3 regions of the Paenibacillus sp. PDC88 genome follow, and region 1 is predicted to be linked to each of the others. Evidence: a T-box and tRNA genes for the amino acid it is inferred to sense, from the RefSeq annotation. Region 1 holds a T-box; the other regions hold tRNA genes.
What was found. A T-box is a leader RNA that pairs with one kind of tRNA and senses whether it is charged. The one in region 1 lies ahead of leuS (leucine--tRNA ligase), so its partner is inferred to be a tRNA-Leu.
Positions count from the first base shown of each region.

Region 2: it has a tRNA-Leu gene. The T-box ahead of leuS (leucine--tRNA ligase) is inferred to sense a tRNA for this amino acid. The anticodon was not compared.
Region 3: it has a tRNA-Leu gene. The T-box ahead of leuS (leucine--tRNA ligase) is inferred to sense a tRNA for this amino acid. The anticodon was not compared.

Region 1 is NZ_FNNT01000004.1:247,853-257,735, forward strand. It holds gene BLW49_RS14525 (M3 family oligoendopeptidase) at 1-871, shown strand, start outside; T-box leader at 975-1,218, shown strand; gene leuS (leucine--tRNA ligase) at 1,336-3,774, shown strand; partial or broken gene comER (late competence protein ComER) at 3,755-4,618, opposite strand; gene BLW49_RS29215 (ComEA family DNA-binding protein) at 4,735-5,391, shown strand; gene BLW49_RS14545 (deoxycytidylate deaminase) at 5,552-6,070, shown strand; gene BLW49_RS14550 (ComEC/Rec2 family competence protein) at 6,185-9,175, shown strand; gene BLW49_RS14555 (GntR family transcriptional regulator) at 9,319-9,883, shown strand, end outside.
Region 2 is NZ_FNNT01000005.1:422,469-432,351, reverse strand. It holds partial or broken rRNA gene BLW49_RS17885 (23S ribosomal RNA) at 1-55, shown strand, start outside; rRNA gene rrf (5S ribosomal RNA) at 227-343, shown strand; tRNA gene BLW49_RS17875 (tRNA-Ile) at 392-468, shown strand; tRNA gene BLW49_RS17870 (tRNA-Ala) at 493-568, shown strand; tRNA gene BLW49_RS17865 (tRNA-Asn) at 573-645, shown strand; tRNA gene BLW49_RS17860 (tRNA-Ser) at 694-785, shown strand; tRNA gene BLW49_RS17855 (tRNA-Glu) at 818-889, shown strand; tRNA gene BLW49_RS17850 (tRNA-Val) at 898-970, shown strand; tRNA gene BLW49_RS17845 (tRNA-Met) at 981-1,054, shown strand; tRNA gene BLW49_RS17840 (tRNA-Asp) at 1,066-1,142, shown strand; tRNA gene BLW49_RS17835 (tRNA-Thr) at 1,190-1,265, shown strand; tRNA gene BLW49_RS17830 (tRNA-Tyr) at 1,277-1,362, shown strand; tRNA gene BLW49_RS17825 (tRNA-His) at 1,380-1,455, shown strand; tRNA gene BLW49_RS17820 (tRNA-Gln) at 1,477-1,551, shown strand; tRNA gene BLW49_RS17815 (tRNA-Lys) at 1,561-1,633, shown strand; tRNA gene BLW49_RS17810 (tRNA-Leu) at 1,652-1,738, shown strand; tRNA gene BLW49_RS17805 (tRNA-Gly) at 1,747-1,821, shown strand; tRNA gene BLW49_RS17800 (tRNA-Arg) at 1,828-1,904, shown strand; tRNA gene BLW49_RS17795 (tRNA-Pro) at 1,951-2,024, shown strand; tRNA gene BLW49_RS17790 (tRNA-Gly) at 2,038-2,108, shown strand; gene BLW49_RS17785 (LysR family transcriptional regulator) at 2,254-3,147, opposite strand; gene BLW49_RS17780 (ankyrin repeat domain-containing protein) at 3,267-4,097, shown strand; gene BLW49_RS17775 (uracil/xanthine transporter) at 4,180-5,715, shown strand; gene BLW49_RS17770 (acyl-CoA dehydrogenase family protein) at 5,908-7,083, opposite strand; gene BLW49_RS17765 (serine hydrolase domain-containing protein) at 7,128-8,573, opposite strand; gene BLW49_RS17760 (PucR family transcriptional regulator) at 8,682-9,883, opposite strand, start outside.
Region 3 is NZ_FNNT01000008.1:307-10,189, reverse strand. It holds gene BLW49_RS21300 (ABC transporter permease) at 1-570, opposite strand, end outside; gene BLW49_RS21295 (extracellular solute-binding protein) at 691-2,229, opposite strand; gene BLW49_RS21290 (extracellular solute-binding protein) at 2,459-3,979, opposite strand; gene BLW49_RS21285 (helix-turn-helix domain-containing protein) at 4,065-6,359, shown strand; gene BLW49_RS21280 (ABC transporter permease subunit) at 6,483-7,394, shown strand; gene BLW49_RS21275 (ABC transporter permease subunit) at 7,580-8,356, shown strand; tRNA gene BLW49_RS21270 (tRNA-Leu) at 8,435-8,514, opposite strand; tRNA gene BLW49_RS21265 (tRNA-Arg) at 8,529-8,602, opposite strand; tRNA gene BLW49_RS21260 (tRNA-Leu) at 8,616-8,701, opposite strand; tRNA gene BLW49_RS21255 (tRNA-Cys) at 8,710-8,783, opposite strand; tRNA gene BLW49_RS21250 (tRNA-Gly) at 8,790-8,864, opposite strand; tRNA gene BLW49_RS21245 (tRNA-Gln) at 8,873-8,947, opposite strand; tRNA gene BLW49_RS21240 (tRNA-His) at 8,960-9,035, opposite strand; tRNA gene BLW49_RS21235 (tRNA-Trp) at 9,057-9,130, opposite strand; tRNA gene BLW49_RS21230 (tRNA-Tyr) at 9,138-9,223, opposite strand; tRNA gene BLW49_RS21225 (tRNA-Thr) at 9,235-9,310, opposite strand; tRNA gene BLW49_RS21220 (tRNA-Phe) at 9,324-9,399, opposite strand; tRNA gene BLW49_RS21215 (tRNA-Asp) at 9,423-9,499, opposite strand; tRNA gene BLW49_RS21210 (tRNA-Met) at 9,511-9,584, opposite strand; tRNA gene BLW49_RS21205 (tRNA-Val) at 9,595-9,667, opposite strand; tRNA gene BLW49_RS21200 (tRNA-Glu) at 9,691-9,762, opposite strand; tRNA gene BLW49_RS21195 (tRNA-Ser) at 9,779-9,870, opposite strand; tRNA gene BLW49_RS21190 (tRNA-Asn) at 9,872-9,883, opposite strand, start outside.

The DNA.
Region 1 (9,883 bases):
TGGGAATGCAACGCCTAAGGGGGACCCGGAATGGATTGTCCGGAACGGGAAGAAGATGTACGATGAGCTGTCACCGGAGATGAGTGAGTTCTTCAACTTTATGCTCGATAATGAGCTGATGGATCTGGTCAGTAAAAAAGGAAAGCGCAGCGGTGGATACTGCACGTTCATCTCAGACTACAAAGCACCGTTTATCTTCTCGAACTTTAACGGAACATCCGGAGATATTGACGTACTGACCCACGAGGCAGGCCATGCTTTTCAGGTGTATCAGAGTCGTGACCTTGGCGTTCCTGAGTATATGTTCCCGACACTTGAAGCTGCCGAGATTCATTCCATGAGCATGGAGTTCTTCACTTGGCCGTGGATGGATCTATTCTTCGAGCATGAAGTGGATAAATACCGATTCGAGCATCTCGCAAGCGGCCTTACCTTTATTCCTTACGGAGTATCGGTAGATGAATTCCAGCATTTTGTCTATGCGAATCCAGAAGCGACTCCAGCAGAACGGAAGCAGGCATGGCGTGAGATCGAACGGAAGTATCTGCCGCATCGCAATTACGAGAATAACAGTTATCTGGAGCAAGGCGGCTTCTGGCATAAGCAGGGCCACATTTTCAGCTCTCCGTTTTACTATATTGATTACACCCTTGCTCAAATCTGCGCGTTCCAGTTCTGGAAGCGTTCGAGAGAGGATTATGCTGCGGCATGGGCCGATTATTTGAATCTCTGTCGTCAGGGAGGAAGCAAATCCTTTACGGAGCTGGTGGCCATCGCGGGCCTGATCTCCCCATTTGAAGAAGGCTGTGTCACTTCGGTGATCGGCACGATTGAAGAATGGCTCGACAGCGTGGATGATACGGCACTGTAAGACGGACATTATACTGACCACAAGGCGAGATTGAAATCAAGCTGTAAAACGCAATATTTGACTTTATCCTTGTCAATCTTGTATAATGATCCCGATTATTATTGAATTTTCGATGAAGAGGAATAGTAATAGCGCCTGTGTATTTCAGAGAGCCAGCGGTTGGTGCAAGCTGGTTGCCGGAGCACTATGAACTCGCCTTGGAGATATGAGGTTAGGCTAATTGTTCAGCATTTGGTAAGCCTCATCGGTTCACCGCCGTTACAGGGTGCTTAAGGGAGTGGACGACGAAGCACGTTTGTCCGCTAACTAGGGTGGTACCACGGGAATTACAACCTCTCGTCCCTAGCGATGACACGCTATGGGATGCGGAGGTTTTTTTGATTATAGAATTCATTTAGTTACGCTAGCTGAACCATTCTGTAATCGCGTGGAGAAGTTGGTTATGATGACGAGGAGGATGCACATTGAGTCAGAAAGAACAGCCGAAGCACGGCTATAATCCCCAGGTAATTGAGCCGAAATGGCAGCAATACTGGGATCAGAACAAGACATTTAAGACAGAGGAAAATCCGGACAAACCGAAATTTTACGCCCTGGATATGTTCCCTTATCCTTCAGGTGCAGGACTGCACGTAGGACATCCAGAGGGCTATACGGCAACTGATATCGTGTCCCGATACAAGAGAATGCGCGGCTACAACGTGCTTCACCCGATGGGCTGGGATGCCTTTGGACTTCCTGCTGAGCAGCATGCTATTGATACGGGACAGCATCCACGGGATATTACCGTGAAGAATGTCAATAACTTCCGCCGTCAGATCAAATCACTCGGCTTCTCTTATGACTGGGATCGTGAGATCAGTACGACAGATCCTGATTACTACAAATGGACACAGTGGATCTTCATCCAGTTGTATAAGCGCGGTCTGGCCTATGTATCCGAAGTGCCGGTAAACTGGTGTGAAGAGCTTGGAACAGTGCTTGCTAACGAAGAAGTCATCGACGGTAAGAGTGAGCGCGGCGGATTCCCGGTTGTGCGCAAGCCAATGCGTCAATGGGTGCTGAAGATTACGGAATATGCCGATCGTTTGCTTGATGACCTGGACGAACTGGATTGGGCAGAGAGCATCAAGGATATGCAGCGGAACTGGATCGGAAGATCCAAAGGTGCGGAGGTGACCTTCCCTCTCGAAGGTCATGATGCAGGGGTTACGGTATTTACTACCCGCCCAGACACCTTATTCGGTGCAAGCTATGCGGTACTTGCTCCAGAGCATGAACTGGTAGCAGACATCACAACAGCTGAACAGCGTGAGGCCGTTGAAGCATACGTCGAGAAGGCTTCGCGGAAGAGTGATCTCGAACGTACCGATCTTGCGAAGGAGAAGACAGGTGTATTCACAGGGGCTTATGTTATCAATCCTGTAAACGGGGCTAAACTGCCTGTATGGATTGCAGATTATGTACTGGCTGGTTATGGTACAGGTGCAATTATGGCCGTTCCGGGTCATGACAGCCGTGACTGGGAATTCGCCAAGGAGTTTGGACTTGATATTATTGAGGTGGTATCCGGCGGAGATGTAACACAAGAAGCATACACAGGCGACGGAGCTCACGTGAATTCCGGCTTCCTGGATGGTCTGCATAACGAAGAAGCGATTGCAGCTGCGATCTCATGGCTTGAAGAGAACGGCAAAGGTCAAGGTAAAGTTACCTACCGCCTGCGGGACTGGCTGTTCAGCCGTCAGCGCTATTGGGGAGAGCCGATTCCGATTCTGCATTTGGAAGACGGAACGATGAAGACTGTGCCTGAGGATCAGCTGCCGCTGCTATTGCCTGAAGTAGAGCAAATCAAGCCTTCCGGTACAGGAGAATCTCCCCTTGCTAATGTAACGGAGTGGATTAATACCGTAGATCCGGAGACGGGCATGAAGGCTCGCCGTGAGACGAATACGATGCCGCAATGGGCGGGAAGCTGCTGGTATTACCTGCGCTTCATCGATCCTCACAATGACAAGGAGCTTGTCTCGAAGGAGAAGCAGCGGGAATGGCTGCCGGTAGACCTTTATATCGGGGGAGCAGAGCATGCCGTGCTTCATCTGCTGTATGCCCGCTTCTGGCACAAAGTGCTGTATGATCTGGGAGTTGTCGAGACGAAGGAACCGTTCCACAAGCTGGTGAACCAGGGCATGATTCTTGGAACCAATAACGAGAAGATGAGTAAATCCCGCGGTAACGTCATTAATCCAGATGATATCGTTGATAACTTTGGTGCGGATACACTGCGTATTTATGAGATGTTTATGGGACCGCTTGAAGCGACCAAGCCTTGGAACGAAAATGGCGTTGAAGGCGCACACCGCTTCCTGGCTCGCGTATGGCGCCTGTTTATCAATGAGGATGGCACTCTGAACGAGAAGATCAGCGATCAAGGCACCGAGGAATTCAAGCGTACATGGCATAAGACGATTAAGAAAGTAACGGACGATCTGGAGCACCTGCGCTTCAACACGGCGATCAGTCAGCTGATGATCTTCATTAATGAAGCATACAAGGCAGAGCGTCTTCCGCGCGAAGCAATGGAGAACTTTGTTCAGCTCTTGTCACCACTCGCTCCGCACATTGCAGAAGAGCTGTGGTCCCGCCTTGGTCATGAAGAGAGCGTGACTTATGTTGCTTGGCCGGACTACGATGAATCACTCACGGTAGATAAGGAAGTTGAGATTGTAATTCAGATCAATGGTAAGATTGTACAGCGTGCACACGTTGCAGCTGACCTCGATGCCAAAGGTCTTGAAGCCCATAGTTTAGAGCTGCCTGCCATTAAAGAAGCACTTTCTGGCAAAACAATCCGTAAAGTGATTGCGGTACCAGGCAAGCTTGTTAATATTGTTGCCGGTTAATTTCACCCGCTCCGAATTCGGCATCCAGCTGTTCCAGGTCCTCCTCGTATTTTGCATGCGTCACCTGGATCAATTGGTCGAATACGCCAGCTAGGTTGGAATCCAATAAATTCAGTGCCTTGGCGGTAATACCGCCAGGGACGGCAACACGTTTTTGGAGCTGTGACGGTGTCATGGCTCCTTCTGTTAACAGCTTACCCGTTCCAAGGAGCATTTCACTGGCCAGGCAAGTGGCTTCCTCATGATCAATTCCGGTATGCTGCACAGCTGCCTGGATCCATTGCTCCAGAAAAAAAGCGATGAATGCGGGTCCGCAGCTGGTAAGATCAGAGCTGATTCGGGTAAAAGTTTCTTCTACCTGAACCGGTCTGCTGATATAGGAGAACAGCTGCTCGACCCGTTTTTTATCTTCATCCTTCATTCGATTTCCATGAATACATAGAGATGCCCCGCTTCCTCTTAAATGAGTGATGCTAGGGATGATTTTCGTAATTTTACAAGGCAGCACAGACTCCAAATGCCGGATTTGAACCGGGCTTGTAATCGAAATAAGAATATGCTCCGGTTTGATAAAGGGCTTGATGTCCTGAGCAACTTCTTTGAATTCATGCGGCTTTACGCATAAGAAGATAAAGTTTGCCTTCATGACGGTTTCCTGATTCGTTTCAGCAGCTTTCAAACCCGGATAGATGGATGAAAGCTTAAGAACTTTGGCATGTGTCCGATTACTTGCCACGATTTGTCTAGCGTCAAGTGCTCCGGAAGCAAGGAAGGCGTTAATGAGTAAACTTCCCATGCTGCCGGTTCCGATAAATCCAACCTTCAACATCTTGAGGTTCCCCCTTTCTTGCTTTACGGTACTTACGCAGGCTTACGTTCTTCTTAGTGTATGCACCAGGTCTTGGACTACATGACGACAAATTTTACATCAATGTCACAATAGTTTAGGAGGTTTATGAGGTGAAGAGAGGAACCATAGCCGTAGCCCTGGCAGTACTGTCTGCAAGCGCGCTCATATTGTTTGGAGGATCTGGAGATTCCGGAACGGAGGAATGGACCGAAATCAGTGACAGAGTTGCTCTATCTGTAAAAGAAGGGGACGAAGCTGCTGAGGCTGGAGCTGAGTCAGCTGAGGTCAAGGAGACGAAGGCTGATGAGAGTACGGAGACAGAAGCTTCATTGGGTATTGGTGAGCAAACTGTAGATGGGCAGTCTGTAAGTGAAAGTAATCCTTCTGCCAAGGCACACGTAACTTCAAGCGAGGTGGAAGAGGCAGTCAGTGATAAGGCAGTGGATCCCTTACCAGAGAAGACGGAGGCTGACCGTGTTGCAGGGGAGGATCTAAGCTCTTCACAACCGGTGCAAAATACAGAGCCGGCCGCTGACACTATAGCGTCAGCAGGGGCAAGTTCTGCTGCTGAAGGCAAGGTAGCTGTTAACACAGCTGCGCTGGCAGAGCTGATGGAGCTTCCTGGTATAGGTGAGAAAAAAGCACAGGCGATCATCGATTATCGTGCTGAGCATGGTCCTTTTCAGAAACCGAGTGATTTGACGAATGTGAAAGGAATCGGCATGAAGATGCTGGAGAAAATGTCTCCCTACCTATATATTAATTAGTAGAATCAATTTCATAATACCTTTGGCTGCTTTAATCAAGAGTATATATAGATCAAAATGGTTTTACTTGTCTATATATAGTTTCAAATTCACCTTTTTTATGATTTATGAAATTGATTCAGTAACAGCGTAATCAATGTCTAAGGAGTAGTGAGGAACGATGTGTGCAGACATAAGAAAAGACTGGGATACTTACTTCATGGATATCGCTTATATGGTATCCACCCGTTCAAGATGCCCCCGCCGACATGTAGGAGCCGTACTCGTACAGGGAAAGAAGCTGTTAGGTACAGCTTATAACGGTGCACCCATGGGTGTGCCGGATTGTTCAGAGGCAGGATGTATGATCTCCGAGGAGTATGAACTTACGAACCAGGATGGCAAGGAGGTCATGGTGAAGAAGCAGCGCTGTGTCCGAACTATTCACGCCGAGCAGAATTTACTGCTCTTCACAGACCGAGCCGATCGGGAAGGCTCCTCAGTATATGTAACCGATGAGCCCTGCTGGACTTGTGCAAATATGCTGGCCAACAGCGGGATTACAGAAATTGTATTTCATAGACCTTATCCGAAGGATACGAGCAAGGTCCGCCAGATGATGGAGCATAAAGGGATTACATTCCGTTCGCTCAGCGGATATGAGCCACCAAGAGAAACACTGATGACCGTATCAGATTAATGGCTCGAAAGTGAGCCTTAACAATTATAATGAAGAGGAAGAACCTCAAATGCAGCCAGGGGAATGTGGCTTGTATTCGGGGTTCTTTTTTTGTGCTGCAGGAAGGAGGGTCCATTGAAGGGGAGACCGCTGGCCTTATTTTGTGCTTGCTGGATTGTAGGAAGCAGTGCAGCTCATCTATATGATGGGTTAAGACTATATGCCATTGTACTTGGTGTTATCCTGTTTCTCGGTATATTGTTCTACTTCACAGAAATTAGAGGAATGCTGCTTACAGTTTTAATGACGAGCATCGTGCTGTCCTGTACTTATTATGAATGGAATGATCTGAAGAACGTAACTGAGCTTCCCGCCTACATGGAACAGCCTGAGGGTGAGGTACCTGGAATGACGGTTGAGCTTCGAGGTACAATTGCATCCAAAGTCGAGGTGGATGGAGACAGAGTGCAGTTTGTGCTGCTTGCGCATAAGGCAAGAGAGATTGGAGCTCTAGATCCGAATTTGCAAAGCTCTGCCGAGACGGGCACAGATGAGGAAGCAGAAGTAATAACGGATGGGGAAGGAGCATATGGAGGAACGAATAAAGGATCAGTTAGCCAAGAAAATGATGTGCCCACAGAAGCTGCGCCTATGCTAAATGAGAAAATTCAGGTGCAGATCAGGCTGCTTGAAGAACAGGAGCAAACCATCGCAGACACATGGCAGCGAGGAGATACACTCACAATGACCGGCACGCTGGAAGCTCCAGGAGAGGCTCGTAATTATGGCAGCTTCGATTACAGAAAGTATCTGCATACGCACCAAATTCACTGGCTTGTGAAAGCAAAAGGAATCGACAGTATCGAGCATGCCCTGCTGGATACCCTCTATGATCGACATGTCATATTACGATGGAGCGATGCAGCGCGAGAAGAACTTGGAGGCAGGATGGAGGCGATGTTCGAGGAGCCGCATGCCGGTTATATGAAAGGGCTTGTTATCGGGATTGGGGACGAAATAGATCCGGATACCTACAGTGAATTCTCGCAGCTTGGACTTACGCACATTCTTGCTATCTCAGGAATGCATGTCGCCATTTACGTCTCTGCACTGCTGTTTGTACTGTCCAAATGCAGACTAAGTAAGGAGACAGCACTGACGATCACCTTATTTTTAGTGCCTGTCTATGTGCTTATATCCGGTTCTTCACCTTCTGTCGTCCGGGCCGGAATCATGTCGATGATCGGATTGTATATGGCAAGAAGAGGTCTCATGAAGGATGGTCTGAACATTCTCTGTCTGACCGCTCTTATTATGCTGCTGGTGGAGCCTTACATGCTGGTGAATGTGAGCTTTCAGCTGTCGTTTCTGGTAACAGCCGGTCTCATGATCTTCGTTCCACTGCTTACTCCGCATTTTGCCAAGTGGCCGAGGATCTTGTCCGGCACGGCGGTTGTAACCATCGCTGCACAGCTGCTGTCTTTTCCAATGACAGTCTATTATTTTAATCAATTTTCGTTATTATCGTTTGGAGCTAATTTTCTGCTCGTAGGGTTTATCAGCTTCCTTGTACTGCCGTTAGGCACTCTTGCTCTGGCTCTCGTCTACTTGTGGGAGCCCGCGACGAAGCCGATTGTATGGATTACAGAATGGCTGAATAGTCTAACCTTCGACTTTGTCGTTTGGCTGAACACCTTTGAGCGATTTGTTCTCATATGGGCAACCCCTCATTTTATGGCGGTAGCAGCTTATTACTTGGTACTATATATTATTTTCTTATTACTTAAAAAATGGAGAACCCGCAGACAGCCGTTAACGCCACGTGATGAGGATACAATTCCGCTAACGGCAGATCACATGATTCATTCAAGAGGGCAGCAGGCTGTTGGCATCATGCCAAGAAAACCAGGTGCATTCTTCCTTCGCGGCGAAACCCGGCTTCAAGGAGCGATTGATGCGCTGCAAATTTCATCCGCTTGGCCCGAGCTGGAGAGCGTGTTTGGACCACAAGGGGCAGGGTATTATGCTCGTGCTCCCTTTCATTTTTTTCACAAGGTGCTGTTGGCAGGTCTGTGTGTAATATTGAGTGCTGGGCTGTTCATTTCTTACCAAGGACCTTACCGAGCCTCCGAGGGGATTGTAGCTGTTCTTGACGTTGGGCAGGGAGACAGTATTCTCATCTCAACGCCGGCGGGCAAGCATATATTGGTGGATGGTGGAGGAACAATCCAGTTTGGAGAGCAGGAGGACTGGAAGCAGCGCCGAGATCCCTATGAGGTGGGGGAGTCACTGCTTGTACCGCTGCTGAAAAAAAGAGGGATTCAGCAGCTCGATGCGGTGATCCTAAGCCATGGCGACCATGATCATGCAGGGGGACTGCAGGCCTTACTAGAGGATATTCCCGTTTCAACATTTATGTTCAATGGACGGATGACAGATAAAGACGCCTTTCATGAGCTGCTGCAGACAGCACTAGATCAAGGAGTTCGTCTATATGAAGCATATGATGGAATGGTATACGAGCCGGACAAGGATACGAGGCTTACCTTTATGGCTCCAGAAGCTCCCCTTGAGGAGATACAGTCTGAGACAGATCACAAGAAGCCTTTGCCTGTATCAGAGGAACAGAATCATGATTCGGTTGTATTTAAGCTCGATATGGAGGGCCGCTCCTTCCTATTTACGGGAGATATTGATGCAGCGGCAGAGCTGGACATATTGGATCGGCTGCGAAGACAGAGTGAACCTGGCAGTCATGAGGATACGGCTCACAAGAGGGAAGCCGGAGAACATTCTATTGCTTCGTCAGAAGGTGATATGGAGGCAAAGGCACAAACGAAGCAGCAACCGCAACATCCGCAGCTTATGAGTCCGGTGGACGTGCTGAAAGTAGCACATCATGGGAGCAAGACCTCCACGACTGAGGAATGGCTTGCCTATTGGCAGCCGCAGCTATCTGTCATTTCTGCCGGAGTCAACAATACGTATGGGCATCCACATCCTACGGTCACAGACAGACTGGATCAATACGGCTCGGAAATTTACCGCACGGATACGATGGGAGAGGTTCAGATCCGGGTAAGAGATGGAGTGATGGAAATACGGAGTAAGCTTGGGGAAGATTGAGCCCGAGATCGTGTCACGTGTGAAGTAATCAGTCTGAATATAATCAAAAAGCTGTAATTTAATATTAGCCAAACCGTCTGCTCTTTTCAAAAATGGTCTATTTTGCTAACATAAAATAAAAAAAGCAAAGGAATTGTGAGGAAATGTCTTCCCCTACACTAGAAACAAGAGCATATCAGGAATTGCGCCGCCGAATCATATTTGCAGAGTACATGCCAGGAACCCTGCTCTCCGAGAACGACCTTGCGGAACAGCTGAGTATGAGCCGAACGCCTATTAGAGCTGCTATTTCATTATTGGTCACAGAAGGCTTTGTCGAATCTTACCGCGGACGCGGCGTGTTGGTTAAGGAAATCAGCTTCCGCGAGTATACCGAGATTCTGGAAGTCCTGATCTCTCTGCAGCTGTATGTCATCAATGCGGTGGAAAGACGTAATTTGAAATTCGATCTTCAGGAGCTGCAAAGGCATTTAGAACGGCAGCAGCAGGCTAAGGATTCGGGCGATATCCCGGGCTATTATGTGAGCTACCTGGATTTTGTGGAAACGATGATCTATACGATCCGCAATCAGCATATGCTGGGTGTTCTGGAACAAACCAAAGGGAAATTTTTATACCGAATGATTTCATATCGCAAGCAGTTTCCTCATCATCAGCCCTACAAATCTCTGGAATCGAATCAAAAGGCTTATGAAGCCCTTGTAAAAG
Region 2 (9,883 bases), on a different contig from region 1:
GAAGTGCAGCAATGCATGGAGCTGACCAGTACTAATCGGTCGAGGGCTTATCCTAAGAGTTTTCGAAGAAAACTTGCTTCGAAAGCATAAGCATAAATCGTGAATTGTTTCGTGTCTAGTTTTCAGGGAGTAAATCCTTGTAAAGATTTGAAGCTGCATGTCCTTTTTAAGGATTGATATTTTGCTGGTGATGATTCGCCGAAGATATCACAGCGCAAAAATCATGTTTGGTGGCGATAGCGGAGGGGTTCCACACGTACCCATCCCGAACACGACCGTTAAGCCCTCCAGCGCCGATGGTACTTGGACCGCAGGGTCCTGGGAGAGTAGGACGCCGCCAAGCAAACCCTAAGGGTTATTTTTTTGCCCTGTACAGTATTTTTAAATATTAGGGCCCTTAGCTCAGCTGGTTAGAGCGCACCCCTGATAAGGGTGAGGTCGGTGGTTCGAGTCCACTAGGGCCCACCATTTAACTTAACATTCCTTTATTTTGGGGCCATAGCTCAGCTGGGAGAGCGCCTGCCTTGCAAGCAGGAGGTCAGCGGTTCGATCCCGCTTGGCTCCACCATTGATCCCTGATAGCTCAGTTGGTAGAGCACTCGACTGTTAATCGAGTTGTCACAGGTTCGAGTCCTGTTCGGGGAGTCCAATATCCTGAGAGCATTCATTTGCTCTCAGGGACTTAGCTCTCACGGAGAAGTGTCCGAGCTGGCCGAAGGAGCACGATTGGAAATCGTGTAGGCGTCACAAGCGTCTCGAGGGTTCGAATCCCTCTTTCTCCGCCACTAACTTATTGGACAAGTAATACTTTTAGTAAGGCCCGTTGGTCAAGGGGTTAAGACACCTCCCTTTCACGGAGGTAACAGGGGTTCGAATCCCCTACGGGTCACTTTATATGGAGACTTAGCTCAGCTGGGAGAGCATCTGCCTTACAAGCAGAGGGTCGGGGGTTCGATCCCCTCAGTCTCCATTCTTAATATCGCGGGGTGGAGCAGCTCGGTAGCTCGTCGGGCTCATAACCCGAAGGTCGCAGGTTCAAATCCTGCCCCCGCAATTAAATTACATGGAACTGTGGTGTAGAGGCCTAACATGCCTGCCTGTCACGCAGGAGATCGCGGGTTCGAATCCCGTCAGTTCCGCCATTTCATTGTTTACTTCTGATTTGGAATACAGTTTTGGTAATCAATTCGCCGGTGTAGCTCAACTGGTAGAGCAACTGACTTGTAATCAGTAGGTTGGGGGTTCAAGTCCTCTCGCCGGCACCATAGTTTCATATGGAGGATTAGCGAAGTGGCCAAACGCATCAGACTGTAAATCTGCTCCCGTAAGGGTTCGGTGGTTCGAATCCATCATCCTCCACCAGTTTTTTTAAAAATATGGCGGTCGTGGCGAAGGGGTTAACGCACCGGATTGTGGCTCCGGCACTCGTGGGTTCAAGTCCCATCGATCGCCCCATTATTTACTCCTTATCACTGTTGGGGATTAGCCAAGCGGTAAGGCAACGGACTTTGACTCCGTCATGCATAGGTTCGAATCCTATATCCCCAGCCATTTTAATGAGAGCCATTAGCTCAGTTGGTAGAGCACCTGACTTTTAATCAGGGTGTCGAAGGTTCGAGTCCTTCATGGCTCACTTTTTTAAATAACATATGCGGTCGTGGCGGAATTGGCAGACGCGCTAGATTCAGGTTCTAGTGGTGTAACAGCCGTGGAGGTTCGAGTCCTCTCGACCGCACCATATGTTTTGCGGAAGTGGCTCAGCGGTAGAGCATCGCCTTGCCAAGGCGAGGGTCGCGGGTTCGATTCCCGTCTTCCGCTCCATAATACGCGCCCTTAGCTCAGCTGGATAGAGCGTTTGACTACGAATCAAAAGGTCGGGAGTTCGAATCTCTCAGGGCGCGCCACTTTTATGAAATGATAACAGGCCATTATCATTCTTAATCTGTGTAACGGGATGTAGCTCAGCTTGGTAGAGCACCTGGTTTGGGACCAGGGGGTCGCATGTTCAAATCGTGTCATCCCGATTTTATATATTTTGCGGGTGTAGTTCAATGGTAGAACTCCAGCCTTCCAAGCTGGTAGCGTGGGTTCGATTCCCATCACCCGCTTACTTAAGAAAAGCCTTTCGCTTTATGCGGAAGGCTTTTTTTGTGCACAGCATTAGAATATATTACAAATTAACTTAACTATGTCTGTTTCGTCACTATAATACTGCGATGGTTTACTACGCATAATTGTTATTCCACAAGCGAATCACAAAGTCTTGTACAGATCAATGAGCTTCTGAGCGGCTTTGCTAAGGTAATGCTGCTTGAGCCAAATGACGGCTGAACTAGATGTTTCCTGAGGCCCCGCAATTTGATAAGTGAGGATTCGTTCACCTTTATATCGATGCAAGGAGCTTCTAGGCAGAATCGAAGAGCCGAATCCTGAGGCGACGAGTTCAACGAGCATTCCAATATCAGAGCATTCTCCTATGATTACAGGCGACAGGCCTCGACTGTGAAACTGATCCAGGATCAAGTGATATAAGCCCAGTCCTTCTGTACTTGGCAGGATTAAAGGATACTCCGACACCCTCTCATAAGGAATGGAATCTACGGATTCATGGTCTAACTGATCTGTGCTTGCTTGATGGGCTCCAGTTACAAAATATAGAGGCTCCGTGCCAAGCACTTCATAGTCAAACTCCTCTAGTGCTATGGGGAGGCGTATTATGGCTAAATCCAGTGTTCTTTCTTTGATTAGTTTGGCAAGTGTGTTGGTTTCGTTCTGTTGAATTTTAAAAGTAACTTTCGGATAGAGGGTGCGAAAAGTACTCAGTACCTTTGGCAGCTTCTCATCTGACAGTGTGTTGATGCCAATGGACAATTTTCCTCTGACTCCAAGACCCGATTCCTGCACCTCTGCAGTAGCTTCTTCCATCAAGCGGGTGATGGTTAACGCATGCTCATATAACGTCTTTCCCGAGGAAGTAAGCTCTAACTGTCTCCCGTTCCGATAGAACAAAGGGACACCGAGTTCTGTTTCCATCAGCTTCAGCTGCTGGCTCAGAGGAGGCTGTGACATATGAAGTCTATGCGCTGCTGAGGTAACCTGCAATTCTTCTGCCAAAGCAATAAAATAACGTAGCTGCTTAATATCCATCCGTTAAATCCTCATCCTTATCTATATGATAATCCTATACTTTAGCAAGGTTTTAAATATTTTTAATATAGTATTCCCCATGATACCATAAAAACATAGCACAGTGGTGGAGGGATGATGTGAGGTTATTACAGACTTCCTTATCAATATTAGTTATGATGACGTTGATCGCAGGCTGTGCAATGGATGGAGATTCAGAAAAATCCCGGCATGATGCACAAACGGCTTCTGATACAGAAGCAGATCAATCTATGAATTCGGGCACAGCTGATCGCGCCATCGAATCTGAGGATTCTCCCAACGCAGGAGCACAGCAAAATAACAATAAGAATCATAGTCAGGAGGATGATCAAGTGAACTCTACGGATTTTATAAATGCAGCAGAGCTTGGAGATACGGACAAGGTTCTTACCATGCTGGAGCAAGGTATTGATATTAATGTTACGGATGAACGAGGAAGAACGGCGATCCTTGCAGCGACTTATGGTAATAAGCCTGATACGGTAGAGGCTCTTATCCAGAAAGGGGCAGATTTGAACCTGAGAGATCAGCGCAGCGATAACCCGCTTCTCTATGCTGGAGCTGAAGGCAGACCGGAGATTGTGAAGCTGATGGTTGAAGCAGGTGCAGATACAACACTTACGAATCGGTTCGGAGGCACTGCATTAATACCGGCAGCTGATCGAGGCCATGTTCAGATTGTCGAATATCTGCTTGAGCATTCGGATGTAGATATTGATCATATCAACAATCTCGGATGGACTGCGCTGTTAGAGGCGGTTATTCTAGGAGATGGCGGAGAACGGCATACTCAAATTGTGAAGCTGCTCGTTGAACATGGTGCAGATGTGAACCTGGCTGATGGAGAAGGTGTATCGCCCCTGGCGCATGCGAAGAGCCGAAATTACACGGATATAATTGCAATCCTGGAGAATGCTGGTGCTAAATAGAAGGACTAACGATTACAACATAAATATGAGTGAGATTCAACAAGGATATTAGATATATTGAAATTTGAAAGCTGGTTTAATAATGAGTACAGAGAAGACACCCACATCGAGATGGGAAATGAAAGATAAAGAGAATCATCTAAACAAGGCATCGAATACAATGCTCGATAAGATCGGAGAAAAAAACGAATTCGACCATGACAAGAATCAGACAACGCGTGCTGAGTTAAGATCAAAGACTACAATTTCTGACCTGCGATCGAAAGTATCTCGCGTTGAGCTCAGATCGAGGTTTTCATGGAATGTGCTGCTTGCCGGTGTGCAGTGGCTCTTCTTTTTGTTTACGAATACCGTGATGGTGCCGCTATCGATTGGTCATGCGTTAGGGCTACCGCCTGAAGAAATAGCTGCTTCGATGCAGCGTTCTTTTATTTTGACGGGGCTGCTATGTATCGTCCAGGTTATATGGGGGCACCGATATGCACTCATGGATGGACCTGCCGGCGTGTGGTGGGGTGTGGTGCTTAGTATTTGTGCGTCTGCTCCCGCAATGGGAATGGATCTCGCAACAGTAGCGTCGAGTTTGATGAGCGGGTTTATCTTGTCGAGTGTGATGGTCATTATTTTGGCGATGTGCGGATTTATTCGCATATTGCAGCGTGTGTTTACCCCGATCGTAATGGGCGTGTATCTGTTGCTGCTTACATTTCAGTTGGCTAATACATTCTTCAAAGGTATGATCGGCTATGATCAGAACGGTACATGGAATCTGCCTCTTGCAGGTCTATCCCTAGTGATTATCCTGGTAGTCGCTGTTATTCATCTCAAAGGTAAAGGGAAATGGGGACAATTCTCGCTTCTTGGGGGAATTGTGTTTGGCTGGATAGCCTATACATTGTTGTTTGGTCAGAATTCGGGATCGGCCGCATCTGCTGCTTCTACAGGGGGCTCGGCAGGCAGTGATGCATTATGGCAGTGGATGCCCTGGGGTAATTTTGGATTAGAGCCGGGGATTATAATGGTTGGGCTGCTTGCCGGACTTGTGAACATGACGAATACGTTAACGAGCCTAACCGCTGCAGGGAAATTATTCAATCGAACAGCAACTTCGGGGCAGTACAAAAGGGCATTTATATTCACCAATCTATTCTCGGTGCTCGGAGGATGCCTGGGATTGATTCCCTTTGGCACATTTGCGTCCTCGATCGGATTTCTAGAGAATACAAAGGTTCTCCGGCGTGCGGCTCTACTAGCTGGATCTCTGATGTTCATTATTGTCGGGGTGTTCCCTTCGTTAAGCGGATGGCTGGCCCAGCTGCCTCTAACGGTCGGAAATGCGGTACTGTTTGCCGCGTATCTTCAAATGTTCGGTACGGCCATTCGCACGTTCCAAGGTGCGGTATTTAATCCGAAGACCATCTATCGGGTGGCACTGCCTGTGCTTGTTGGAATAAGCATCATGAACATACCGATCTCTGCTTTTAGAGACTTTCCTCCGCTGCTTACGCCCCTGTTGTCCAATGGACTTGTGATAGGAGTAGTGCTAGTCATTATTTTAGAGAATATGGTGGGCTGGGATAAATACGAAACGGCCAAATTAAATAAAAATATGGGATGAGTAGAAGGTTCAGGTTAGGTTGGTAGTGAAAACTAGTAATATGAGCAAAAATCAGGATAAGCTTACGGTGTTGCTGCCAGCTATATCTAATAGAAAATAATATCAGGTGAGAAGAATGATAGGAAGCTACGAATCACATGCCAGCTTTAGGCGGAAGGCAGTGTTTCGTAGCTTCTTTTTTCATTTAAAAATTTAGCTTAAGGGAACTTCACTGATGGCGCGATTGGCCAGCATCTGATAAACAGCGTCGTCCATCGGCGGATTATGGAGTCCGAATCTTACATCACGATACATGCGTGAGAGCGGGTGGGAGCTGGCCAGACTGTGAACTCCGACGATTCGCATGGCTGTATCCACAATAGAGAGTGCGTTCTGAACGGCAAAGGTCTTGGCTGCGCCAAGATCGGGAGCGATTCGGGCCAAGTCGCTGTCTGTCAAAGGCCGCTCCAGCTGCTCCCATCTAGCCGCTACACTGTACAAAAAATGCCGGGCTATCGTCAGCTCCATCTCGAGCTGCCCGATCTTGTGCTGAATGTGAGGCAGCTCGATAATGGGATGGGTCAGGCTATTCGGCTGATATGCCGCAGCGAAACGAAGTGCTTCTCTCCTTGCTCCTTGGGCGATCCCAAGATATACGGCTGGAATGTTAAGCAAGTAGGCGTTGGGACGAATGGATTTCTTCCCTGCAGGGCGTCTTCGAACCAGCGCATTTTCAGGCAGCTGCACTTGGTTCAGCACAAGATCATGGCTGGCCGTCCCGCGCATGCCTGTCATGTTCCAGGTGGGCTCAATACTTACACCTGGATTATCTTTATGAACCAGATACTCACCTACTTCACCAGTCACCGTATCTGTGGCGGATACGACATAATAATGCAGCGCCGTCGATAGCGACGTAAATGTCTTCCGCCCTGTCAGCACATAGCCATTGCCATCCGAAGTCTTCTCTGCAGAGGTCTGCGGCTTCCCGCCACGTGAAGGGCTTCCCGTCGCTTTTTCCGAATCTGCTGCATTAACCAAGGCACCTTCCGATACAACGGCTCTGCATAAAGCATGAAAGGCTGCTTCATCCCATAGCTGATTCTGACCTACGTTGAATACCGTAATATGATGCCATCCAATGGCGAGAGCTGTTGCAGCATCCACCATGGCGATACGCTCCTGACACTGTAAGAAATCAGAGAGAGATACGCCGAGTCCTCCATACTCCTTGGGAACAGAATAGGTGTGGTAGCCTGCTGACAGCAGATCTTCTATTAGTGCGTAGTTCAGCTCATTCTGCTCATCTGCTCTTGCTGCACTATCCATATGCTGATCGGCTATGCTTCCGATGATCTCAATATGATCCTTCTGTGGTTTATGAAACACGAGTGACACCTCTCTTCGTTGGTCTGACCTGAAATTAACGTCTATTACTTGAGAGCCATCTCCTGAATATGGTTGAGCATGCCTGTCATATCCATTCCAGCATGGTTGCCGAGCAGGATGACCGTTATGCCGTTATCCAGATTGCGTGAAATACCTGTGGAGTAGCCTGTACCGCTGCCGTTATGGAATACGACCGTACCCTCTTCTGTTTCACTGACCATCCAGCCGTATCCATAGTTTCGATCAGAATATGGCGTGTACATGGTCTCTTGAATTTCCTCCGACAGCACCTTATTTCCTCGCAGAGCCTGATCCCATTTCAGCAGATCATCGACTGTAGAATACAGCGTACCGGTTCCGGATTGGGAAACATAATAGCTGGCCTCAGCCCATGTACCCTTCTGATCCGTATAGCCTTTGATCGTTTTGGTAGAAGGGGTTGCCGTACCTGTATCCTTCATGCCAATCGGCTTGAAGAACTGCTCATGGAGATATACGCCGTACTCTTTGCCCGACACACGCTCCAGAATAGCAGCCAGCAAAATGTATCCGTTATTGCTGTACCGGTATTCAGCACCTGGCTCTGCCATCAGCTTCTTCGTACGAATCTCCGCCAGTGTATCCTCCATAGTAATTCCTTCCGCGCGCGTAAAATTGGAAGGAAGCCCGGAAGTATGTGAGAGCAGCATATGAATGGTAATCTCATTACCGCGGTCAATTCCGGATACGTATTTGGAAACAGGGTCTTCAAGCGAAATATTTCCCTGCTGAACCTGCTGCATGATCGCTGCGGCTGTAAAGCCTTTGGTGATGGAGGCAATGCGCGATTTTTGATCCGGGCGAACAAGGGAATTGTGGTCGGATAACCCGTAACCTTTTCTCAACTGAATGTCTCCGTTGCTTGCAATGAGTGCAATGCCTGAATACCCTGCTTCCTTAAGATACTGGTCAATCGCTGCCGATTCACTACTCATGATCGTCGACGAATCTGATTTCAGGGTGATGATCATCTGGGAAGAGGTATTCGTTAACTGCAGCCCTGCTTTCATCGCATCCGAGAGAGAACGAAGCGGAATCATAAGTGTGCCGCTCATGTTCTTGGATGGGGCAGGGAGCATGAGCCGAACTTCATTGATTTGAATAACGTTGGTTCCTGCACGATGTGTAATGGTATCGCCATGATCATAAATTTCCACCGTTTGTTTGGCTTGGTTCCATTTCACTTGCCCGCCGAGAGCAGCGGCCGCCTGTCTAAGGGGGGCGTAGGTCGTTCCCTTCTCAACAAAAGGGGCGTATTCCCACGTGACGGACTGGCTGTCGACTGTAATGGAAGCTGGCTTGGTCACGGCGGAAGCAACAGAAGCTGCGGAAGCAGCCTGAACCGGCGAAATGCCTACTGACTGTGATAGTAATGCAGAGGTGACAAGTATAGCTGATAATGTTCGGTTAAACATCGATATTTTATGAACAGACGTGCTGAATCTAATCATGTTGTAAGTAAGCCTCCAATTCTGATTATGACCTTATGTAATGGATCTAACCACACTGGTTTCATTTTATAGGATTGAAAGTTGGTAAACAACCCATATAATGGTGCATTAATTTAATAACTCCTCCATCAAAAACGCTGCTCTAAAGCGCAGGCTGTTGGCAGGCAGGCGCAGAGAGCGGCCTGTCAGCTGCTCACATTTGTCCAGCCGATAAATCACCGTATTTCGGTGAAGGTACAATTGCTTGGCCGTATCGGCAATATGGCAGTGATTATCCAAAAAACTCCGCAGCGTCTTCAAGAGCTCTCCGCGTTCCTTGTCCTCCAGAAAGAGCAAGTGTGCGAACGTTTCTTTGATAAACTCCTGCAGGTCCTCCTGCGGAAGCATCCGCAACAGGTCAGATAACTCCTTGACATGATAGAACTGCACGTAGCGCTGCTGCTGGCTGTGCAGACCCGTCTGCAATGCATCGAGTGCTTCTTGGTAAGCTCGCGGCAGCTGAGACAGCTCATCTGCAGTATTGCTGACCCCGACGGACAGCGATACTTCATGCTGAGACCAGAGCGAATGAATCATCTGCTTCAAGCGTGAGGCGAGAAGACGTTCAGGCAGCTGGTGCTCGTCTGGGGCCGCTTCCTCGAGGGTATTCACTGGAAGCAGCATGACGACGGCATCATTTTTGGAAAAAAGAATGAATGAGAAATCGCTCGCCTTAGCTTCCCCCTTCACGAGCTCATACAGATCTTCCTTCATTGAAGCTGTGCGCCCTCTGATGGAGTCACTCGGCAGCAATGGTGAATAGGAGCTGAAGCTATTGTGGCTGCGGAGAGGGGCATCCTTCTTCAGCACAACACAGTAATACGAGCGCTGTTCACTGAGTCCATATCGGCGCCCGCGATGAATCAGGTCCTGCTTGTCTGAGATCAGTCCATCCACAAGGTCGCCGAAGAAGTCGTTCTTGTAGCGGCGGGAGCGTTCCTTGACAGCCTGGCGCTTCAGCAGATCAAAGCTGATTACGTTCGCTGCCTGCTCGAGTGTGAGCAAGGAGAGCGTGCTGACCGGATTCTGATTCGTAAAGGACAGCAGGTACCCTTGGGACTGATCAGTCTGGATCGGATACTGAAGCAAATAGGAAAAAGGAACAGCACTGCCGGGTGGCAGCGGGATGCTGGGAGAGCGGGCCCCATGCAGCATAGATGGCAGCCAGTTCGAGATATCTTGCAGGAACGAGGAGTAGGCAGTTCCAAATCCGGATGATGTAGCAAAAGGCTCCAAGCTGCGGTTCACAAGAAGTACGGGATAGGAGAGGA
Region 3 (9,883 bases), on a different contig from region 1:
CCAGCCTGCCTCACGCCAGATTACCTGAATGATATACGTTGGCCTGAACCACTCTGTGCTGAGCAAGAAATTGATTTTCTCGAAGCCAAAAAATACGAGCAGCTCATTCACAATCCCGCCGTCCATCGTCAGCATGACATAGCCAATCGACACGATAATAACCCAGGACATGAAATGCGGCAGATACACGAGGGTTTGGAATGTCTTCTTGAAGAAGGAGTTCCTCACCTCGTTCAGCATAAGGGCAAGAATGATCGGCACTGGAAAGTAGAAAAGCAGATTTAACCCGAACAGGATGAGTGTATTCGTGAGTATGTTTAGAAAATCCGGCTCATTGAACAATCGGGCAAAGTGCTCAAATCCTACCCATTCGCTGCCAAGTATCCCCTTGAACGGCTTATAGTCCTGGAATGAAATGACAAGTCCATACATCGGTAAATATTTAAAGATCATAAAATAGAGAATACCTGGGAGCAGCATGACGTAAATCCATTTATTTTTCCAAATTCTTTTACGCAGCCTGCTCTCCTTTTTACGCGTTGTTGCAGATGGAACGGCGATTTCCTGCATGGCTCTCTCCCTTTCTATCCGGTATGTCCGGCGGCACTAGAAACGTCTGGATGTAACATTATTCGGATGTTTTGGTGTTACTTATGCTTTGATAACTACTAATTACAAAGAACCCTATTGTTACTTCTTGGCTGCGTACGCTTCGTTAAATTCTTGAATAATCTGCTCCCCGCCCTGCTTCTTCCACTGCGCTACAGCAGCTTCAAATCCTGCTTGATCTAAGGTTCCATAGATATATTTGTAAGTCGCATCCGTAATGATCGTCTGCAGCTCAACACCTTTGGTTGTATAAGTCTCAGAATCAAGCGCTGCTGTAGGATCATGAACGGCAATCTCCTCGTTCGCTACCGTCAGCTCTTCTGCATGGATTCTGCCTGGCAGATCATGATACCCTTCGTACATTCCATTGGTTTCTGGTTCCCCGATAACACTGTCTTTGTAACCCTTCACTTCACGTTCGGTTTTTTCCTGATCCTCCGACGCTTTGGCCTTACCGTCCTCAACGGTATAATGTACGCCCTCCTGCCCCCAGTACATCAGATTGGCCACTTCAGGAGTCATCATCTTGTCAAAGAAGGCTAGCACCTGCTTCAGCTCTGCTTCATCCTTGATCGCGGAAGTTGGGAACAGAATGACATTGTTATATCCAGGAATTGCCCAGGTTGACGCTTCTCCTGTAGGTCCAGCAATCATGCTCTCCACATCCAGTACAGCATCCGGCGCATTCTTGATCAGATCCTTGTGCAGGGAATTAATATCCGACATTGCCCCGACATAAGCTCCTGCCTTGCCGCTCGTGAACAAGTTAACCTGATCCGTTTTACTCGTAGCCGCAAAATCCTGATTGATTAACCCTTCTTGATGAAGCTTCTTGAAGAAATCGAGGGTTTCCATATACTCAGGAAAAGTGAAATCCGGCTGGAGCTGTCCGTCCTTCTCCCCCCAGTTATTCGGAACCTTGTACCAGGAAGCAACGGTCTTGAATGCGCCATATACCAGGTCATTTCGGTCCGTCAGTCCAATTGTATTGTCCTGTCCATCTCCGTCCGGATCCTGCTCTTTAAACGCTTTCAACATAGTGTAGAATTCATCCACATTGGTTGGTGCTTCAATGCCCAGCTTATCTGCCCAATCCTTACGATAGATGAGTCCCTGCCTTGCTAGTGGCCTACCGATATATAGTGAATAAAGTTTTCCATCCACCTTTGTGTTCTCAAGAATGAGCGGCTTCAGTTTATTTAAGTTTTCAAATTCGCTTAAGTAAGGTCCTATTTCCCAGAACTGTCCGTCACGAATGGCTTCCTTCATTTGAATGAAGGTGGCCTGATTCTTCAAGTAAGTTACATCCGGCAGTGAGCCTGTCGCAAAGGAGGTATTTAATTTCTCTTCGTATGTGTCCGCCGGAAAAAATTGATACGTCAGCTTCGTATTTGTCAGCTTCTCCACTTCATTTTTAATCGTATCCGGTGGGGTTTCGGCTGTATTTAGAGGAAGCATAATCGTAATCTCTGCCGGTTGACTGGATGCTTTCTCCCCGCCTTGTGACGCCCCAGGTTCGCTGGAATTACCTGAACTGCTCTCTCCTCCGTCCCCACAGGCAGATAGGACCATACTGAATGACGTTAATAGACTGAGCATGGCGAATGTTCTTTTTTTCATATTTGTCATGACCTCCATTAAGTTGATGGATAACTTGCTTGCACTCTCACATTACATTTTAAAAACAGAGTACGAATACAATCATTTGCCCATATCACCTTACTCCGTGCGACATCTAATCAAATGATTATCCTGATTATCATCTATATTTCTGCTCTACTAGATCAAAAAAAACGCCCAATGTGTGTGATTCCTGCGAATCACCATTGGACGGTGCAAATTCCTCTATTCACTTGAAATAAGCAGCAGTATATTCTTGAATAATATCCTCTCCACCCGATTGCTTCCATCGTTCAATCTCACGGGCGAAGCCTTCTTGGTCAAGATTTCCCAAAATATAATGATAGGTTGCATCGGATATCAATGTTTCCAATTCCACATTTTTTTCGGCATACGTATCGGACTCCAGATGGAGGGTCGGGTCTTGAACCAGGAACTTCTCATTATCCATACTTAATTCCTCTGCTAATGCAGTTAAGGCTTCCTGCTTGGCAATTGGCATTACATTGGGGTTGCTGAGATCCGCAATCATTAATGTGTACAACGGATTTACTTCGTTAACCCGCAGAATGGACGTTCCTTCATCCAGAAGCACCTTTCCATCCTGAACCGTGTAGTGTATGCCTTCAATACCATAGCGCATCAAATTGGCAACATCCTCATCCATCGTTCTGTCAAAAAAGCCTAGGATCTTCTTCAGCTCCGCCTCTGTTTCTATGGCCTTCTTCGAAAATAAAAAAACACCGTTATAATTTGGAATAGACCACACTTTATATCCCGCCGGTCCCTGTATTCGATTCGAAAGTGTGAATCTTGCATCTGGATTCAGTACCTTAGTCTCATCATACAAACGCTGCACATCTGTCATGCTTCCAATATACACACCAGCTTTACCTGTAATGATCATATCTCTCTGTACATCCTTGCTAGTGACAGCAAAGTCCTGATTGATCAGCTTCTCCTTAACGAGCTTCTTCATGAAGTTCATCGTGTCCATGTAGGCCTGGGTCTCAAACTCAGGGATTAATGTGTTTCCTTTAACCAGCCAGTTATTCGGTGTTCCAAAATAAGAAGACAGTGTCTTGAAAGCCCCATAGGTGAGGTCGTTGCGATCTGCTAATCCAATCGTATCATGCAAGCCATTTCCGTCCGGATCAGAAAAAGTAAACGCTCTCATAACCTCGTACAGCTGGTCTAATGTTTTCGGTGTTTCGAGCCCTAGCCGATCAAGCCAATCTCCTCGAATGATGACGCCTTGTCTTGAAGAGGGTCTCTCTGTGTATAATCCGTAAATACGTCCATCCACCGCTGTCTGTTCAAGTATACCGGAATCCAGATATCGGAGATTCGGAAATTCTTCGATATAGGAGCCGATTTCCCAGAATGCATCCGTTCGTATCGCATTTTTGATAAAGGGATAATCAATATGCTTCACAAAGGTTACTTTCTTCATGGAATTGGTCGTGAGTGCCGTGTTCAGCTTATCTGTGTATATACCGTCTGTGATCCAATTGATCTCCAGCTCCGTATGAGTAAGCTGCTCAATTCGATCCATGATTTCATCACTCGGCGGATGGGGAAAATGAAGCGGGACCATCATCGATATTGGAAGCTTCTCCTCTGCTGGTACTTGCAGTTCTGCCTTAAGGGCACCACTATTACAGGCGGTAACGATCATCATGGACAATAGACCTGCCCCGGCCGCAATTATGCGTCTCCCCCATGCTACTCGCTTAAAAAGAACCATCATAACCGCCCATCCCCCTTGCCGAATTTTCCATTTATAGGCATAATCAATAAGAAGCCTCAATTACTAATCGAGACAGGTGATGTCCATGCGCTGGAACGCTTTGAGCTTTTTAAGCAAAATAACGATCTTCGTCCTCCTGCTGAGCACGATTCCTGTCATTTTCATCGGTGTATTTGCTTATGTTACCTCTACTCAGGAGATACAGCGGAACGTCAACAGCAGTAAGATGCAGCTTATTTTGCAAATTAATTCCGATTTAGAACAAAAGCTTGTGACTGTCAACCACACCCTTAATCAGGTAGTCAGCTCCAGTGTGCTTAAAAACGCTCTTCAAAGCCCACTTTTTGTAACCGATTTCAAAACCTATAATGATCTCCGCACCGAAGTCCGAAACATGCAGTCTTTTGAAACCAAGCTCGATGATGTTGTACTTATCAATTTCGACCAAAACTGGATGATCAAAAACTCAGGTCTCTACCGTTTCAATGATTACCCCCTGGCCGACGAGATTCAAGGTCTCCAAAATATGAAGGAGAATTCAGGCTGGACTCTTACTCCGTCGAAGTGGTTTTATAGTGAGGAGAATGCGAACGGTGCCAACTGCCAGTACAATATCAGCCTAGTTAAAAAGCTGCCCGCCACCGGAATTGAGAAATCCGGTCTTGCGATCGCCAATATCCCCTCCTGTGAGCTAAAGGACTTTATTCAAAAGGACGGTGATTCAACGGAAGACATTATCATCTTAGATGCCAATGAACGTATCCTGTTCCATTATGATCAGGAACTGATCGGGAAGCCCTTATCTGAGAGCGGACTCCATGCCGAAGGCAAGCTCGAGCAGCCGTCAGGACAGTTTACAACCGAATTGTCAGGTCAAGATTATGCGGTATCTTATTATCGTTCCGAGCTTAATGACTGGACCTATTTATCGGCAACCTCCATCCAGAGTCTTACTCAAAAATCTTCACAAATTGGAACCTACACTCTACTGATGTGTCTGGCTCTGCTGCTTATTTCCGTTGGAATGGCCTTTCTTGGATCAAGACGCATTTATTCACCTATCCGTAGATTACTGAATGAGCTAGGGCTTAGACCAGATCGTAACGAATTTGAGCATATCGGGGCTGAAGTGTCGGACTTATTCCAGTCGAAGTCAAGGCTTGAAAAGGAGCTGCATCAGCACATCCAGCAGGTTAGAACCTTCTATCTAACCAAAGTATTCACAGGCCAGTTCAAATCAAATGAGCTCCTTCACAAACTCGAGCAGTATGGTTATGGCAAACAAATGAACGAATGGCGCACGATGGCTGTCCTGACCATTCAGATTGATTTTACAGAGCAAACCCGATATGAGAAAAAAGACCTTGAGCTGCTATTGTTTGCCGTGCAAAATATGCTGGAAGAGCTTGTCTCACAGAAAGAACGTCTCACTCCAGTCATAATAGACCATACGATCGTTCTGCTGGTTGGCGGTGAAGAAACGGATGATACCGTATTTAATGCTTATCTCTACTCCTTAACAGAGGATGTTCAAAACCATATTGATCAGGTTCTTGATCTATCAGTGAGCATCGGGATCAGCTTACCTGTGGAATCTTTTCATGGTATTTCCATGGCATATCGGGAGGGGCTGGAAGCACTCAGACACCGAATTAAGCTCGGTAAAGGCATCGTTATCCAATATCAGGATCTTAATGATGGTAAGCACTACGTGAACCTGTCTTATCCTGCACAGCTGGAGAATGAGCTGATAGAGGCGATCAAGCTGGCAGATGAACGAAAGGCTCGGGACACTTTTGATCAACTGCTTAACTGTATCTTCGACCTTGAGCTCCTTCCCCATGAATATCAAATACCAATTACTCGGCTGCTTAATAATCTTCTGCTGATGATGCAAGAGTCTGGAATTAGCGTACATCATATCTATCATGAGAAGCGCTCTGTCTTTGAAGATATTCTGAAGCTGGACACCGTTGATGAGATCCGTAATTGGTTCTGGTTCAAGCTCATTCTTCCTATCGTTGGTGTATTCCGTAATCGCCAAAATACTCAATATCATCATATTTCTGAGAAGATCATTGACCTTGTACAGAATTATTATGATACAGATCTAACGTTAGAGGAATGCGCCCATCGACTTCACTACAATGCCAACTATCTCAGCAGTGTTTTTCGTAAAGAAACGGGCTGCTCTTTCAGCGAATACTTGACCAATTATCGTTTTAGTATGGCAAAAAAATGGCTGACAACGTCCGATATGTCCATCAAGGACATCGCAACCAAACTAAGGTACAACAATTCACAAAACTTCATTCGCTCTTTCCGAAAATTAGAGGGCGTCACACCCGGACAATATCGTGAAGACAGAAAAGCAATCTAGCGCTAAGGAGACGGATAGTCGTCTACTAGTGCTAGATTCTTTACAGTAGATGCTTAATATAGACAAAAACAGGTAAATTGTGATACTACTAGATGTATACTTTGAAATCTATTGGAGGTAGATATGAATCTTAAGTATCAAATGCTAAAATCTTTGATTGTAAGCATCCTTGCCTTCTGTCTTATCGTTTCTGTTGTTCTAATTCCTCGTCAGCTTGAACTAAGTATTCAGGATTATAAGATCGTAGCCGAGGAGCCCTCTCTTACTCTAAGTCAGTATACAGCCCATGTTAGTGAATTTTTCAAAACAGCGATCGAGAACGGAAGCTTGGGGGAATCGAGATATTCTGGCCATTCTTCAGAATCAGAGGCATTAAAAGCAATGGGCAGAAGCCTGCTGGTGATTGTGACAGCATTGTTAATTGGCTTGATCTTTGGGATCTTAAAAGGAGTTATGGATTACCGTCTCTCCAAAACCAGATTGAACTTGCTCGGCAATTGGACAACCTGGATCATCAATGCCATCCCCGATTTTTTCCTTATTTTACTTATCCAATGGTTTATTATCAAAAATGTTCCCTTTATTCGTTTCTTTGCAACCGATGGATGGCAGGGCTTTATCATCCCTTCCTTACTAGTATCCATCTATCCGATTGTCCAGATTGCACGACTTACCTCCGCTTCCTTAACCTCACAAGAAAATAAATTATACATCAAATTAGCCAGGGCTAAGGGACTTCGCGAGTGGGTCATACTGTGTAAACATATGTTAACTAATGGTATTATTACAATATTAACCCATCTTCCAGGGATGCTCGTATTCATTCTTTCAAATCTGCTAATGGTCGAAATCTATAGAAGTTACCCTGGGGCAGCGTACCGCTTATCCCAAGCTCTTGATTACGATACTCAAGTTGGAACCGGAAACAATTATGAACCTGGCGTCATTATCTATATTGTGCTTTACTTCATGCTGCTATTTTTATTGGTTCAATGGATCGCTGCTGCGGCTCGCCGATATTTCGATCGTCAATAATACATAAGAAAATATGAGATTTAATATTTAAGTTACATAGATAGTTAGAGTTTGAGGTGAGCAGATTGCGAAAGAATATTCCCTTGTTAATCGGTAGTATATTGTTAGGCTTGCTTCTATTTGTGATGTTTATTGGCCCTCACCTTCCATTTATAGATAAGAATTTGAGCCAGGAGAGATACCGTATGGATGCATTTAATAAGCTTGAACTTCCTGCGTTCGAAGCATCCGAGAAGAATTGGATCGGAACTGACAAAAAAGGAGTCGATAATTTAAGTAAGATTGTGATTGCAGCCAAAGAAACCATATTCATTGTTATCATAATTACTTTAATTCGCTATATAATCGCAATCCCACTTGGACTATTATCATGCAAAAAGAAAGGATTCTTTCACCATGTAATTAACGCATTGAATCAATGTTTTTCTTTCTTGCCACCTGTTTTTGCAACAGCCTTACTACTAGCTATTCCTTTTCTTCTCTTTACTGATCTCCGCCTGTTATGGTCCATTCTCATTCTTGCTGTCGTGGAAGCGGGCCGTGTTGCCTATACAATTCAACAACAGGCTAATCAATTGTCCAGGGAAAGTTATATGGAAGCTGGGATTGCGTTAGGACTAAGCTCTAGAACTCTAGTGAAGAATTATTACATACCTGCACTGTTACCAGAGTTGATCGTTAATTTCTGCATTGATTTAGGCAAAGTCATGCTTCTTATAGGACAGTTATCTATTATCAGTATCTTTCTTTCACATGAATGGAGAGAGGTCGACTATTATACTAACGAATTTGTCCAAACCGGCTTAAATTGGGCAGCTCTTCTTGCAAGTCACCGTCACGAAATTTTTCGAAGCCAATTTGGTTTTGTCTTTTACCCAGCATTTGCCATGATGTTCACCATCGTCACCTTTAATCTGCTTGGTGAAGGATTGCGACGCCATTATCAATCTACGCGTATATAGCAGGCAATCTTCCTTGATATCCAGTTTGTCCAATACAAAAAAGAGGAACATTACAGTAGTAATGATCCTCTTTTACGATGCCGGTGAAGGGACTCGAACCCCCACGGTTTCCCTCACGATTTTGAGTCGCGCGCGTCTGCCAATTCCGCCACACCGGCTTATTTAATTAAAGCGTGCCCTAAGAGATTCGAACTCCTGACCTTTTGATTCGTAGTCAAACGCTCTATCCAGCTGAGCTAAGGGCACATATTATCTAACATGCGGAAGACCAGACTTGAACTGGTACGATAGTCACCTACCGCAGGATTTTAAGTCCTGTGCGTCTGCCGATTCCGCCACTCCCGCTTAAGAAATGGAGGCGCCACCCAGATTCGAACTGGGGATAAAGCTTTTGCAGAGCTGTGCCTTACCACTTGGCTATGGCGCCTTATTATGGAGCGGACGACGGGAATCGAACCCGCGACCCTCGCCTTGGCAAGGCGATGCTCTACCGCTGAGCCACGTCCGCGTAAAAAATGGCTGGGGATATAGGATTCGAACCTATGCGTGACGGAGTCAAAGTCCGTTGCCTTACCGCTTGGCTAATCCCCAATAAAATATAAATGGGGCGATCGATGGGACTTGAACCCACGAATGCCGGAGCCACAATCCGGTGCGTTAACCCCTTCGCCACGACCGCCATATAAATTAAAAGGTAATTTGGCAGGGGCAGCAGGAATTGAACCCACACTAACGGTTTTGGAGACCGCTGTTCTACCTTTAAACTATGCCCCTATGAAACTGGTGGAGGATGATGGATTCGAACCACCGAACCCTTACGGGAGCAGATTTACAGTCTGATGCGTTTGGCCACTTCGCTAATCCTCCATATGAAACTGTGGTGCCGGCGAGAGGACTTGAACCCCCAACCTACTGATTACAAGTCAGTTGCTCTACCAGTTGAGCTACACCGGCACAAGGTGTTAAATGGTGGCTCGGGACGGAATCGAACCGCCGACACGAGGATTTTCAGTCCTCTGCTCTACCGACTGAGCTACCGAGCCATATTATATCATAATAATTCAAATGGCGGAACTGACGGGATTCGAACCCGCGATCTCCTGCGTGACAGGCAGGCATGTTAGGCCTCTACACCACAGTTCCATGTAATTCAATTGCGGGGGCAGGATTTGAACCTGCGACCTTCGGGTTATGAGCCCGACGAGCTACCGAGCTGCTCCACCCCGCGATATTAAGAATGGAGACTGAGGGGATCGAACCCCCGACCCTCTGCTTGTAAGGCAGATGCTCTCCCAGCTGAGCTAAGTCTCCATTATGTAAGTAATTAAAGAAAATGACCCGTAGGGGATTCGAACCCCTGTTACCTCCGTGAAAGGGAGGTGTCTTAACCCCTTGACCAACGGGCCTTGCTTATAAAAATAGTGGCGGAGAGAGAGGGATTCGAACCCTCGAGACGCTTTTGGCGCCTACACGATTTCCAATCGTGCTCCTTCGGCCAACTCGGACACCTCTCCATGGCTCCCCGAA